DNA from 4 places in the Thiocapsa sp. C2-2m genome. Region 4 is predicted to be linked to each of the others. Evidence: predicted binding sites of a transcription regulator. Region 4 holds the regulator's gene; each other region holds the start of a gene.
The links. The regulator FNR, encoded in region 4, switches genes on or off when oxygen is low (the NO sensors DNR and NnrR bind a similar motif). The targets are predictions, from matches to a motif close to TTGATNTANATCAA.
Positions count from the first base shown of each region.

Region 1: the regulator FNR is predicted to act here: its motif matches at 1,574-1,587, upstream of AADX97_RS12660 (HPP family protein).
Region 2: the regulator FNR is predicted to act here: its motif matches at 1,462-1,475, upstream of bchE (magnesium-protoporphyrin IX monomethyl ester anaerobic oxidative cyclase).
Region 3: the regulator FNR is predicted to act here: its motif matches at 1,172-1,185, upstream of AADX97_RS12485 (multiheme c-type cytochrome).

Region 1 covers NZ_JBBWVD010000014.1:82,034-85,667, reverse strand. Annotated here, with positions in the region: gene AADX97_RS12670 (c-type cytochrome) at 1-207, opposite strand, end outside; gene AADX97_RS12665 (HPP family protein) at 204-770, opposite strand; gene AADX97_RS12660 (HPP family protein) at 767-1,414, opposite strand; gene AADX97_RS12655 (Crp/Fnr family transcriptional regulator) at 1,708-2,427, opposite strand; gene AADX97_RS12650 (cytochrome c) at 2,696-3,124, shown strand; gene AADX97_RS12645 (cbb3-type cytochrome c oxidase subunit I) at 3,150-3,634, shown strand, end outside.
Region 2 covers NZ_JBBWVD010000003.1:161,145-164,778, forward strand. Annotated here, with positions in the region: gene puhC (photosynthetic complex assembly protein PuhC) at 1-130, shown strand, start outside; gene puhE (putative photosynthetic complex assembly protein PuhE) at 393-1,331, shown strand; gene bchE (magnesium-protoporphyrin IX monomethyl ester anaerobic oxidative cyclase) at 1,727-3,382, shown strand; gene hemN (oxygen-independent coproporphyrinogen III oxidase) at 3,486-3,634, shown strand, end outside.
Region 3 covers NZ_JBBWVD010000014.1:48,608-52,241, forward strand. Annotated here, with positions in the region: gene AADX97_RS12475 (NAD(P)/FAD-dependent oxidoreductase) at 1-325, opposite strand, end outside; gene AADX97_RS12480 (cytochrome c) at 339-929, opposite strand; gene AADX97_RS12485 (multiheme c-type cytochrome) at 1,361-2,881, shown strand; gene AADX97_RS12490 (tetratricopeptide repeat protein) at 3,038-3,505, shown strand.
Region 4 covers NZ_JBBWVD010000001.1:189,326-192,959, forward strand. Annotated here, with positions in the region: gene AADX97_RS00830 (CTP synthase) at 1-413, opposite strand, end outside; gene AADX97_RS00835 (sulfur globule family protein) at 740-1,132, shown strand; gene fnr (fumarate/nitrate reduction transcriptional regulator Fnr) at 1,294-2,052, shown strand; gene dnaQ (DNA polymerase III subunit epsilon) at 2,256-2,978, opposite strand; gene rnhA (ribonuclease HI) at 3,167-3,598, opposite strand; gene AADX97_RS00855 (class I SAM-dependent methyltransferase) at 3,591-3,634, opposite strand, start outside.

The DNA of each region.
Region 1 (3,634 bases), on a different contig from region 4:
ACAGCCGGCGCAAACATCGTTGATCTCGGCACCCGTTTCAAGATCGGGCTCCAGATCGGTGGCCTGGGCGGAGTAAGCGACGACTTTCCCGGCATGCGCGCCAGCTGAACAGAGCACGAGCGGAACAAGCCAGAGGATCGCGAGGAGGAAGCCGGATGGGCTCGTCCGTTTGATCCAAAACCGCGTCGTCACCTTTTGGTCCGTCACATCCATACCTCCGGATAACGGCGTGTTGCCGGGATGTTGTTCACCACGAGAGCAACGGCCAGCAACATCAGGGGGCCAATCGTCGCTGGAATCAGAACATACAGATAACCGATCGCGTGGATCTCCTCCGAGCCGATCACCGCGATCAGTGCGGTGGCCCCGCCGGGCGGATGCAGCGTCTTGGTTAGATGCATCAGTGCGATGGCGGTCGCAACCGCGACGGCCTGCGCCAGCCAGAGCTCGCCGCCGAGTAGTTGCCAGCTGGTGACCCCGACCAGCGCCGAGATGACGTGTCCTCCGACGAGATTCCGTGGCTGTGCCAACGGACTGCGCACGGCGCCATAGACCAACACCGCGGAGGCGCCCAGCGAGCCGATGGTGAGCGTCAGATCGGTCCCGGAAAACAGCGCCTGATTGATCCAGGCAACCGATCCGATCCCCAGAAAGCCGCCCACCCAGGACCAGAACACCTCCTGATTGCTCACGCGCGGCGGACTGCCTCGCGTGGTTCCGCGCATCTTGCGCAGATACGCCTTCAGTGCAGACGGTGTCTCGGGGCTCACGGCAACGCATCCAGGTGGCACGCGGCGAGGACATCCTGACGCAACAGCAGACCGGCCAGCCGACCCGCGTCATCGACCACCGGCGTGCCGCGGCCTCGATGCTGCGCGAACGCCGCCATGATGCGGCGAAATCCGGCGCCCCGAGACAGTGTGATGGCGGGTGTCGTCATCAGACTGCCGACCGCAGTGGTGGTCAGCTCGTGGACCAGGCGCGAGTCGTCTTCGGCGAGTCGGGCAAGCAGACTCAGCGCGCCGGTACAGCCGATGGCGCGCAGCACATCGGTTTCACTCAAAATCCCCACGACGCGCCCGGCGGCATCCGTCACGGGCAGTGTCTTCAGACTCTGGCGGTCCATCTGCTCGATCGCCTGATGAAGCGAGACGGCGGGGTCGAGCGGCTCACTGACCGCGCGCATCAAGCGACCAGCCACCAGGCCCGCAAAGAGTCGCTCCATGGCATGCCGATGGGCCAGGTGATAGAGTTCCCGGAAATCCTCCGTCGTGATGTCGATATAACCCGAGAGGTGACGCATCGCATCAAAGATGTCCGCATCCGAAAGCTCAACCTCCGGGATGTCGACGCCCTCCATGAGCGCTTCCGCCTGATTGGGTTCCGGGTTGGTTTCGTAGGCCGGCCGCGTCATCACAATCACCTCCTGGCCATGCAGTCACCTCGTTTGTGACGCCGGAGTCTTCAAAACAGAGGATCACCGAACGCGCGCGATCGGACCGGTCGCGACCCCGGACATCCGCTCCGACCACGACCCTGATGCGGATTTGAAACCCGTGAAGACATCCGGGCCTTGACCTGGGTCAATCACAGCACGCCGCCAAAGGCCATCCGGCGGCAAGCCGGTGCGTCCGAGCGATACGGGGACTGGTCGATGCGACGGCGTTACCCCTGAATCCCCCGCCCCCCAGAGAATCGGCACCAGGCTCAGTTATTCAGCAAGCCGGCCGGTCCGCATGGCAGCACGCCGAGCTCCAGGTTGTCCTGGAGTTGGGCGATTTCACCCAGTGCGTCACGGTCGAGGATGGTGACCTGCGCGCCATGGACATCGATCACACCCTGGGCGCCAAGATCCTTGACCACGCGAGAAAAGGTCTCCGGCTGGATCGACAGCCGCGAGGCCAGCACACCCTTGCGAACATCCAGTTTGATCATCCGCCGGTCGGGCGGAATCTTGGCGAGCAGATAGCGGGCAACGCGGCTGCTCGCGCTATGCATGGTCAGGTTGTCGATCTCGCCGATCAACCCGCGCAGACGCTGACTGAGTGATCCGAGCATCAGAAAGCAGGTCTCGACCGACTCACGCAGCATTTGCGCGAAATCCCGTGCGTCCAGACTGATCAGCTCGGTCGGCGCCAGCGCCCCGGCACAGACCGGGTATCTCGGCGCGTTGAGGAACATCAGCGCCTCGGCAAAGGTCTGCCCCGGCGACACCAGCTCGATCACCTTCTCGGCGCCGCTGGGGGAGAGCCGGTACAACTGAATCTGACCCGCAAGCACCAGGTAGAAGCGCTCGGCTGGATCACCCTGACTGAACAGGATCTGCTCCGCCCCGAGCACAACGCGAACGGCATGCCGACTCACACGCTCCAGCTGCTCTGTGCTCAGGCCAGCCAGCAGAGGGGCGGTTTTCAACTCTTCGATCATCTCGGGCCTTCTCGCGCTCTCGCCATGGTTGACGTGACAGACGTCCGTCGTCGCGCCCCGCTTACTGGACCCCGAACGGCCTGTCAACCCGGCACAGAGCCGTAGTTTTCGGAGAAAGCAGGCTCGCTCCACCAAATCCAAGCCCACGAGGCGCAAAGGCGGCTTGATCTGCATCAAGGCATCAGGGCGGTCGGGGCCGTGCAATGCGCTCACCTTTGGATCGATCGACGAGGGACTTTCTCCAGTGGCACAAGTCTTCACGAAATCTATGGCGCGGAACATCTTTTATGGTGGGTCCGTCTTCTTCATCCTACTCTTTCTCGCCCTGACGCTCGACACCTCCTTCGCCTTGCCCGAGCGCGATCAACGCCATCAACTCGATCTGTCGACCGAGGTCGGCCAACGCATCGCCGAAGGCAAGGAGCTGTGGGAGAACAATAACTGTATCGGCTGCCACACCCTGCTCGGCGAAGGGGCCTATTTCGCCCCTGAGCTGGGGAATGTCTATACCCGCTTCGGCAACAACAAGGAGGCGATCAAGGCCTATATCCAAAGCCGTCCGCCAATGGGTATCCCGGGGCGACGCAGCATGCCTCAGTTCAACTTCAGCAACGAGGAGCTCGACGCGATCGCCGAATTCCTGAAATACAGCTCCGAGATCAATACGGCAGGCTGGCCGCCGAACATTCAGGGCTGATTCGCCGCACCGGAGAATCCATTCGATGAAATATGCATCTCAAGCCGTCGCCAAGCCGTATTTTATTGCTGCGATCGGACTCTTTCTCGCCCAAGTCATCTTCGGGATCGTCCTGGGTATCCAATATGTCGTGGGTGATTTCCTCTTTCCGGAGATCCCCTTCAATGTCGCCAGGATGGTGCACACCAATACGCTGATCGTCTGGCTATTGATGGGCTTTATGGGCGCGGCCTATTACCTGATCCCCGAAGAGAGCGAGCGCGAGCTATATGCCCCCTGGCTGGCGGTCGTCATGTTCTGGATCTTCCTGATCGCCGCCGCCCTGACTGTGATCGGCTATCTTGCGGTCCCCTACGCGCGACTGGCCGAGATGACGGGCAACGACATCCTGCCGACCATGGGGCGTGAGTTTCTGGAGCAACCGACCATCACCAAGGTCGGCATCGTGATCGTCGCGCTGGCCTTCCTGTTCAATATCGGCATGACGGTGCTCAAAGGACGCAAGACGGT
Region 2 (3,634 bases), on a different contig from region 4:
CCTTCGCGAGAACGGTCGCTTTACCTTGGAGGATCAAACGACCGATTTCTACATCGATCTCAGGGCATTCGGTCCGACCAACGAGGCCGCTGTCGGCCGATTTCTATCGGCACAGCCATCGCTTCAGTAAGGTTGTGGCCGGGTATTCGGGCGAGCGCTGCCCTCTGCGCGGCCGCCGTCGCGACGACGCGAAGAATGCTCGTGCGGCGTCTCGCCTGTTATTATCCGACGCCCCGACCTCGATATTCCGTGTCCGCAGGATCGGCGCCAACCGAGCGACGCGTCGGTTGATCCACGACCCGGCGTCGGCGAGGTCCTTCGCTGCAAGGCAGGGGTGATCTCGGAAGGAGAGTTGTTCCGATCGCCATCGGCCAGAGAATAAGGCGAATTGCATGCTCGAATATGGTTACCCCGTTCTTTTCGCGCTCGGGCTCTGGTGGTTCAGCACGGGTGTGGTGCTCTATCTGGACAATCTGCCGGGTCGCACCTTTGGTTGGACGATGCTCGGCGGCTCCGCGGTGCTGGCCTTTGCCGTCTTTGCGCTTGTCGTCAGCAGCACATCCACTTCTCTGAGCGCGGCCTACATCGCCTTTACCTCCGGTGTGGTGGTCTGGGGCGTGTTGGAGATGAGCTATTTCACCGGTCTCTTGACCGGGCCGCGCAAGACGCCGTGCCCACCCGGTTGTGCGGCCTGGAAGCGCTTCGGTCTCGCCATTCTGACCAGCCTCTATCATGAGCTCGCGGTCCTCTCGGCGGTGGCCTTCCTGGTCTTGATCACATGGGGCGAGCCCAATCAGGTCGGGACCTGGACCTTCGTGGTGCTCTGGCTGATGCGCTGGAGCGCAAAGCTCAATCTCTTCTTGGGTGTTCCCAATTTAAACGACTGGTTGCCCGAGCATCTGGCGTATCTGAAGTCCTACATGCCCAAGCGGAGCATGAACCTCTTGTTTCCGATCTCGGTGACCCTTGCCACCCTGATCGTGGTTCTAATGGTGTCCAGTGCGCTGAATCCGGGTGCGAGCGCGTTCGAGGTCGTGAGCCTGATCCTGGTGGCGACCCTTTTGGCGATGGGGATCCTCGAGCACTGGTTCCTCGTGCTTCCCCTGCCGGATGAAGCGCTCTGGGCCTGGGCGTTGCCTGCGCGGGATGCCGACGGGGAACCGGGCGGGGAAGCGGATGGAGAAGGCGGTCGGGGCGGAACGCGGTCCGATGGATCGCCCCGCAGAATGGCCGCCTCCCGAAAAGCGTTGCGGCCACGGACGGCCTCGCCGTCACCCGGCCGCTGCGCCGTGGGCGGTCGAGGCGGGGCTCCGATAACGGAGCACCCATGAACCCGGGACAAGGGTGTGTCGGGACTCTCGGCCGCAGGTGCGCTTTGATCCGAGCCCGAGACTCGGCTAGGCTTACGCCCGCGTCGATCACGGCGACTCGCGGAAGACGACGTCGCAGCGCCCGGCCCGGTTGACGCGAATCATATCGAGACGCTCGGGAATCAGCTAAGGTGTGAAGCAATGCGCGCCTGGACGGCGCGATACGAAACGACCCGATTCGGACAGGCTCGAGCTCTAGGCCAACGCATCGCGGAGGCACCGCGTCCGGGTGACCTCGCGACTCGGTGTTGCCGCCGGTCCCGCTGGCTCGATGAGCTCGGCTACGCCCGAGATCGGACTGATGCGGTCAGGCTCGAAGGGCCGTTTGCCGTTCGACCCGTTCCTGAGGAATTCTCATGCGTATTTTGATGATCCAGCCAAATTATCACTGTGGTGGTGCGGAAATCGCGGGCAACTGGCCACCCGGTTGGGTCGCCTACATCGGAGGTGCGCTCAAGCACGCGGGCATGACGAACATCCGGTTCATCGATGCCATGACCTACGATATCCCGGATGAGAAACTGCGTGAGATCATTCGAGTCAACCAGCCCGACGTGGTGCTCGCCACCGCCATCACCCCGCAGATCTACAAGGCGCAGACCACGCTGCAGATCGCCAAAGAGGTGCTACCGGATTGTGTTACCGTGCTCGGCGGGATCCATCCGACCTTCATGTATACCCAGGTCTTCAGCGAGGCGCCCTGGATCGACTACATCGTGCGCGGCGAGGGCGAGGAGATCGCGGTCGCACTCCTGCAGTCGATCGAGGCGGGAACCCATCGGAAGGATCGCAAGCGGATCTGGGGGATTGCCTATATCGACGACGACGGCCAGGTGGTCGCAACACCGGCGCGGCCGGTCATCGAGGACTTGGATACCTTGACGCCGGATTGGTCCCTGCTCGACTGGGACAAATACATCTATACCCCGCTCAACTGCCGGGTCGCCGTGCCGAACTTCGCGCGTGGCTGCCCCTTTACCTGCCGTTTTTGCTCGCAGTGGAAGTTCTGGCGGAAATATCGTCATCGCGATCCCAAGAAGTTTGTCGATGAGGTCGAGACCCTGGTTCGGGACTACAACGTCGGCTTCATGATCCTTGCCGACGAGGAGCCGACGATCTTCCAGAAGAAGTTCGTCGCACTCTGCGAGGAGTTGATCAAACGCGATCTCCCGCTGCACTGGGGCATCAACACGCGGGTGACCGACATCATGCGCGATCGCGAGCTGCTGCCCTTGTATCGCAAGGCCGGTCTGGTCCATGTCTCGCTCGGCACCGAGGCGGTCTCGCAGTTGAACCTCGACACCTTCCGCAAGCAGACCACGGTCGAGCAGAACAAGCTGGCGGTCAAGCTCCTGCAGCAGGCCGGAATCGTCGCGGAGGTCCAATTCATCATGGGTCTCGAGAACGAGACGCCCGAGACCATCGAGGAGACCTACAAACTCGCCCAGGACTGGAAACCCGACATGGCGAACTGGAACATGTACACGCCATGGCCTTTCGCGGAGCTGTTCGAGGAGTTGGGCGACAGGGTGGAGGTTCGCGACTACTCGAAGTACAATTTCGTGACGCCGATCATGAAGCCCGAAGCGATGACGCGCGAGCAGGTGCTCAAGGGCGTGCTGAAGAATTATGCGCGCTTCTATATGCGCAAGAGCTTCTTGGAGTATCCTTGGATCAAGGACAAGTTCCGCAGGCGCTACATGCTCGGCTGCCTCAAGGCATTCGCCAAGACCACGGCGTCGAAAAAGTTCTACGACCTTGAGCGGCTCAAGATGAAGGGAATGTCGACCGAGGTGGATCTGGGCTTCGATGCATCCAAGGTCCTCACTGCAGACGAGATCGCGCAGTTGAAGCGGGATCGCCCCGAGCTGTCTGCCGATATGAACTTCAAAGGGACGCCGGTCAAGGTCGTGGCGTGTGGCGCTCCGGACGATCTGCAGGTTTCGGAATCGGATCTCCCGGTCAGGCCTGCCGTCTCCAAGCCCAAGATGACAGCAGTCCAACCTGACTAAACGGGTTCAAGACATGGCGCCTCCACTCCCTTCAAGCCTACCGATCGAGCTTCTCGAGCGGTTCGGACATTTACCGCCGGGATGTGCCTTGGCGACATCGCAAATGGGCGGTGACGCGTCGTTCTCGGATTCGAACTATAAGGAAGCGCTCATGGGGCTTCGTCAAAGCCCCGACGAGCACGTTTCGGTATACGTGCACGTGCCCTTCTGTCACGTGCGCTGTCTCTACTGTGCGTGCAATACCACCATCAC
Region 3 (3,634 bases), on a different contig from region 4:
TGTCCTGCATCACGGCGATACCGCGCCGAGTCAGCCCACGGTAGTCGAAGGTGAGGCTGGCCAGGTCGCGCTCGCCGCCGAGCACCTCGTTGCTGAGCGGACAGGAGACGTAGGCCGCTTCCTTTTCGATCAAGGTGACGCGGAGGTCCGGGTCCGACATCCGCAGATACTTGGCCGCGATGGCGCCGCCGTAACCGCCGCCGACCACCACCACACGGGCCTTCGGCGGGGTTGCGGCGTGGACGGCGAGCGACGGAGCGCCAAGCACGGCGGCCGTGGACAGCATGGAGGACTGCAGAAAGGTTCTACGGGTCAGTGTTTTCATCTCGTCGATCCTCCTATTTCTGACTCTCGTAGAAATGGGCCAAGGCCGCGATCTCCGCGTCCGAGAGATCCGCGACGCGGTTCCTCATCTTGCGCGGGTGGCAGCGCTCCCCGTCGCGACAGGCCTGCATGGCGTACTCCAGATAACCCGCCCATTGTCCGGCCATGCGCGGCGATTCCTTGTCCTGAGAGCGCCCGCCGTCTTGATGACAGCTCTCGCAATAGCGTTCGTGCAGGGCCGGGGCCTCGGCGAGTTGATCCGCGACGGCGACACGGTCGGTGGAAACCCAAGGCTGCGCGGCGTAGAAGCTTGCGATCGCGCTGATCTCTTGGTCGCCATAGCCCTGCATGATGCGGCCCATGATGGTCGAGGGTCGCCGACCGGTTTTGTAGTCGGTGAGCACCGCGACGAGATAGCCCTTGTCCATCCCGCCGATGGTGGGCATGACCTCCCCGGCGCTTGCGCCGAGCGTGCCGTGACAGCCCGCGCAGGTGTTGGCGAGCATGCCTTCGGAGCGGACCTCCTCGGCATGGAGCGGCAGGCTCGGGAGCGTCCCGATCAGGAGCGCGACGCACAGGGCGTGGCTCCGCGTGGATACTGGCATGGCACTCTCTCCTTTGGGTCGACAGGCCTCCGGGTTGCGGATGTCGAGATGGTTGCGACCGGAGGATCATTGTTGTTTTCGCAGCACCTTGAACGACTCCCGAGGGATCGGCCTTGATGTAGATCAAGGCCGATCCGTTCCGGAATCGGCATCGGCGGCACGGTGGGCGGTCCATCCGGCGCAAGTCCGATCGGAGGCAGTGTATTGACAAAGATCAACCATCCATCAACCGTTTGCTAAATTTGACTTGGATCAAGGACGCCAGGAAATCCTCTCGGCATCGTCCGGGCCGATAGGGGTGATCGCCAAGTCCGATGAGCGCACGTTGTTTTTTCGGCGCGTGTCGGTCGATCAGGCGGGGGGTCGTCAGCGCGAGAGCTCGCCGACTGGCCCAAGGACGGGATCCATAACTAAAGAATCCGGAGTGCACTATGAAGCAACATCCTCGCGGACCGAGTCCCGTGGGCCTGGGTCGGGTCGGTCTCGCCCGATTGGGTCTCGCCATCGGGCTTCTCACCCTCGCCGTCACGGTCGAGGCGGCACGTCCAACCGGTCAGGCAGGGGTCGACTGGGGGGATCCACGCGGTGAGGAGTGCGTGGATTGTCATATGACCGAGAACCCCGGTCTTTACTGGGAGTGGAACCACAGCGCGCACGGTCAGGCCGGCGTGCACTGTCTGGACTGTCATCAGCGTGAAGAAGGCGCGATCGATGCTTTCAAGCACGAGGGCGAGTTCATCTCCATCGTGGTGACGCCGAAGAACTGCTCGACCTGTCACCAGACCGAGTTCGAGGAGATGGACGGCTCCCATCACGCGAAAGCCGGTCAGATCCTGGGCTCGCTCGACAATCTGCTCGGCGAGGTCATCGGCGGACCCGCCGCGGTCAACGCCGGCTGCAAGCAGTGTCACGGCGGCGAGTTGGAGTTCTACACCGAAGGCAAGAACAAGGGTCGCCCGACGCCCGGGACCTGGCCCAACACCGGCATCGGCCGGATCAACCCGGACGGCAGCCTCGGCTCCTGCACGGCCTGTCACGGTCGGCATCGCTTCTCGCGGGCTCAAGCGCGCACCCCCGATACCTGCGGAAAATGCCATGTCGGACCGGATCATCCGCAGATCGAGGTCTACAACGAATCCAAGCACGGCATCATCTACCGCGCCAAGGTCGACGAGATGAACCTCGATTCACGCAAATGGGTCGCGGGTGTGGATTACTCGGCCGCACCGACCTGCGCGACCTGCCATATGAGCGCCGGACCGGGGATCGGGGCCACGCACAACGTCGGCGAGCGCATCTCCTGGACCCTGCGTCCGCCGATCTCGACCAAGATCAACTTGGTCAAACTGGAGAACGGACAGGAGTTCGATGTGCCCGAGGGTCAGCCGATTCCGGCGGTGGGCGACGAGGCGAAGGGCTCAAAGGTCATCGAGGTGCTGACTTGGAAGGATCGGCGCGCCAAGATGGAAAAGGTCTGCTTCGGCTGTCATGCCGAGAGCGTGATCACGGGCCATTACAAGCAGTTCGACGACGTGGTTGACCTCTACAACGATAAGTTCGCCAAGCCGATCGCGGCCATGATGGTTCGACTCAAGGATGACGGCTATATCACGGGTGCGCCCTTCGACGAGAAGATCGAGTGGACTTGGTGGGAGATCTGGCATCACGAGGGTCGTCGCGCGCGTCACGGTGCATCCATGAGCGGACCGGACTACACCTGGTGGCACGGCATGTACGAGGTCGCCCAGCACACCTACTTCAAATGGATCCCGGAGCTCAAAGAGGTGGTGATCAAGAAGGACGGCAATGAAGAGTTCGCGGTCGCCCTGCTGGAGGAATACTTCAAGCCGATCGACGGGCATGACTGGTATTTCAACGGCATGAGCAAGGATCAGCTCGATGTGGTCCGTAAAGGCTTCGAGGCGCGTTATGGCGAGGGATCCTTGAAGTAAGGCGCCGAGCGCTCGGCTGTAGGGGCGACTTAAGTCGCCCCTACATGACCTGCCGGCGACGCCGTGCCCACTCCCGATCAGCGATCATCCAAACCCCCTTCCGGTTTCAACCCTCCGCTCTCGCGTCCGGGAGCGCCCAGCCCCCGAGAGCCACCGATGCGCACGATTCCGATCGTCTTCCTTGCCCTGTTGCTGGTCTCGACAGCGACACTTGCCGCCGATGCCGAGGCTTTGATCCGAGACGGCGAGGCCAAGCTTCAGGCCGGGGAGCTTCCGGCCGCCGTCGCCGTCCTGCAGGAGGCGGTCGCACTGGATCAGACCTCGGCGCTGGCGCGACTGAGACTCGGCGGTGCGCTGTTGATGCAGCAGGAGTATCCGGGCGCGATTGAGCGGTTTCGCGAGACCCTGAGGCTGGACCCGAACAATGCCAACGCCTTTATCGGCATGTCGGTGGCCTATCTGCATAGCGGGCGTTACGGATTGGCACGCGCGGCGTTGGACGAGGCGATCCGCATCGACCCCGCAAAGCGCGAAGAAGCCGAGTCCTTGATCGCCTATATCGACCGGGCGATGGCCCGTGCCGATGCGGCCCCGGGCGAGATGCCCGCGGCGCATCCGGAGTGACCCACTAACTACTAAACACCCTTGCCACGCTGCAGTTCGGCGAACAGCGTTCTGTACAAGCTGGGGGGGTTTGCCAACCTTAATGAGCATGACCTGCTCTCGATCGACGGCACGGGCGACTTCTCCTCG
Region 4 (3,634 bases):
ACCATGGCCACGTCGGCGCCCTCGGCGCCCAGACGGATCGCCTGCTTGATCTCGTCGGTGATGTGCGGGATGACCTGGACCGTCCGCCCGAGATAGTCGCCGCGCCGCTCCTTGCGGATGACGCTCTCGTAGATCTGCCCGGTCGTGAAGTTGTTGTTGCGACCCATCGGGGTGCGCAGGAAGCGCTCGTAGTGGCCGAGATCCAGGTCGGTCTCCGCCCCGTCGTCGGTCACATAGACCTCGCCGTGCTGGAACGGACTCATGGTGCCCGGATCCACGTTGATATAGGGATCGAGCTTGATCATGGTCACCCGCAGGCCGCGAGCCTCCAACAGCGCCCCGAGAGACGCCGACGCGATGCCTTTACCGAGCGACGAGACAACACCGCCGGTGATGAAGATGAACTTGGTCATGGGGGTCGAGGAGGCAGTCGAGGGCGATGGCCCGTATCCGCCGACACGCTACCAAAATCCCCGGATCCGCTCAACGGGGATACAGGCGCGCGCTGACCCGAGCACTCGGGACGACCATCGCACGCCCGAACCCTGCCGCCGGCCCCGGGCCGGCCCCGGCAAACTTCACAAAATCCAGAGATCTGGGTATATTTGACGGCGTTTCGCAAGTCACGAAACACACCCTCTCGGCGCTGCCGGCGCTCGTCAGGATCGGGCGGCGTCGCAGCGGCCTTGATCGATGTTGTTGATGATGAATGTCAAATGTCAATAGAGGAGCGTCAACGATGCATCAAACAGCGAAATTGTTGAGTGCCGCCGTAATCGCAGGCGCCGCCGCCTTCGCCGTGAGCCCGGCCCAGGCGTGGTGGGGACCGGGTTGGGGCGGTCCGGGCTACGGCGGCTACGGGCCCGGTTATGGCTCCGGTCTCGGCGACTTGTTCGGCGACATGCTCGGCGACGGCTGGGGCGACTTCAACATGAACATGAGCGGCGGCGGTCGCGGCTACGGACGTGGTCGCGGCTACGGACGCGGCTACGGTTACGGCTATCCAGGCTACGGTTACGGTTACCCCGGCTACGGCTATGGCTATCCGGGTTACGGCACCCCCTACTACGGCGTGCCGTATGCTGCGCCCTACGCCGCGCCCGCTGCCCCCGCGACCGGCGAAGCGAAGTAAGCCGAACGCCGATTCGTCAGGCTCGCGTCAAGGCCGCGCCCGCGAGGGCGCGGCCTTTTCTTGCGGGTTCAGGTCGACCCGATGACAAGAAGATAATCTTCGCTTGATCCAGATCAAACGACGGTTCAAAATCAGGCGATCGAAGATTGTGGGGCGATGCTGTGAGCCATCATAAAGTCATCTCGTTGGAGACCATTCGCATCGCCTGCAGGAACTGCTCCCTGTCGTCGCTCTGTTTGCCGATGGGCCTTGCACCGGACGATGTGGAGCGACTCGACGAGATCGTAAAGCGAACACGACCGCTTCACCGGGGTGACTTTTTGTTTCGCGACGGGGACCGATTTCGTTCGCTCTATGTTGTGAAGACCGGCTCCGTGAAGACCTTTGCCCCCAGCCCCGAGGGCGGCGAGCAGGTGCTGGGTTTTCATCTTCCGGGCGAGGTGATCGGGTTGGATGCGATCGACAAGGACATCCACGCCTGCTCGGCCAAGGTGCTCGAGACATCCGCCATCTGCGAGATCCCTTTCACCCGGCTCGAAGAGCTCACGGCGACCATTCCAAGTCTTCAGCATCAGATGTATCGGCTGCTCAGCAAAGAGATCGGGCACGACACGGACATGCTCTTGCTCCTCGGTAAAAAGAACGCCGAAGAGCGGCTCGCCGCCTTCCTGCTTAGCCTGTCCAAGCGACTGCACAAACGCGGATTGTCCGCGACCGACTTCTATCTGAGCATGTCCCGACACGAGATTGGTAACTACCTGGGTCTCGCCGTCGAGACCGTCAGCCGACTCTTCACGCGTTTCCAGGACGATGGCCTGATGAACGTCGACCGCAAGCACATTCAGTTGCTCGACGTGGACACGCTGGAGTCGCTGGTGGGCGGCGCCGGGCAGAATCGGCGCCAACAGCAGCAGAGCTAAACTGCGCCCGCTGCGGCTTTGGGATGCTCGTCGGACTGGATCTGCCCCGGAGCGATCGACAACCCTCGGAGTCGGCGCAGTTTAGGAAATTGAAACGATAAAATTCCAAACGGCGTCTCCGCCGAGACTGCGGGGTTCCAAAAGACCACACAGGATCTCGATGACGCATCTTGCGCCGGGCGCGGTTTAGACCGCGAGCGGTGTCATCCCTCGGCGCGAAGCCAAAGACAACCTTCGGCACTTGCCGCCTGGATCGCCGCGAGTCGCTCGGCGTGGGCGGCGAGCGCGGCCGGATCGGCCTGAGTCACCCGCAATCGCGGCCGACTCGGATCCAGTCGGCCGCGCTGCCGAGCGTTCGGCCCGGCATGAGACGGCGTCGCGAGATCCTCCCCGAGACTCAAGGCCACCTGCCCACCGGTCATGGCGAGATAGACATCCGCCAGGATCTCGGCATCGAGCAGAGCCCCGTGTAGGTCGCGATGGCGATGATCCACGCCGTAGCGCTTGCACAAGGCATCGAGGCTGTTGCGCTGCCCCGGATGGATGCGCCGAGCCATGAGTAGCGTATCCATCACCTCGCATCGATCCCCGATCCGCGGTACTTCGGCATTCCAGCCGGTAATCTCGCGATCGAGAAACCCGAGATCGAAGGCCGCGTTGTGAATGATCAGCTCGGCCCCTTCCAAATAGTCCAGGAAGCCCTCGGCGATCTCGGCGAAGCGCGGCTTGTCGGCGAGAAAGGCGTTGGTGATCCCGTGCACGTCGGAGGCGCCCGCATCGATCTGGCGATCCGGCTGAAGATAGCGGTGGAAGTTGTTTCCGGTCAGGCGGCGGTCGATCAGCTCGACACAACCGATTTCGATGATGCGATGGCCAGCCTGGGGGTCGAGACCCGTGGTCTCGGTATCGAGCACAATCTGTCTCATTTAAACCGCGTCCTAAGTGAAACCCGCCGCGTTGCAGGAAAGCAAATCCCCGAGGACTCCAAATGGCTCGTACCTGACGCGGTTTAAAGAGAAAAATTCCGATATCTGAATCGCGTCTGCGCCGAAGTCAGCCGAGTCACGCGACGCCGAGTCGACGCGAAGACCGCGCATGTCATGCCGGACGCGATTCAGCCCCCGATCCCGCGATTTGCCAGTCGGTCCGCACGCTCGTTCTCGGCATGACCGGCATGGCCCTTGACCCACTTCCAGCGCACCTGATGGCCGCCGATCGCGGTATCCAGACGCTCCCAAAGGTCGCGATTCTTCACGGGCTTGCGTTCGGCCGTCTGCCAGCCGTTGCGTTTCCAACGCGGCATCCATTCCTCGACCCCGCGTTTGACGTATTGAGAGTCGGTGACGATCTCCAGACAGGTCGGACGCTTCATGGTCTCCAGCGCCATGATGACCGCCATCAGCTCCATGCGGTTGTTGGTGGTCGCGCGCTCGCCGCCGCACAGCTCCTTCTCGACGTCGCCCCATCGCAACAGGACACCCCAGCCCCCGGGCCCCGGATTGCCCTTGCAGGCACCGTCGGTGTAGGCGCGCACGCAATCAGGCATGACCGGCCCTGCGTGTCGTCGGCTCCGCCGCACCGC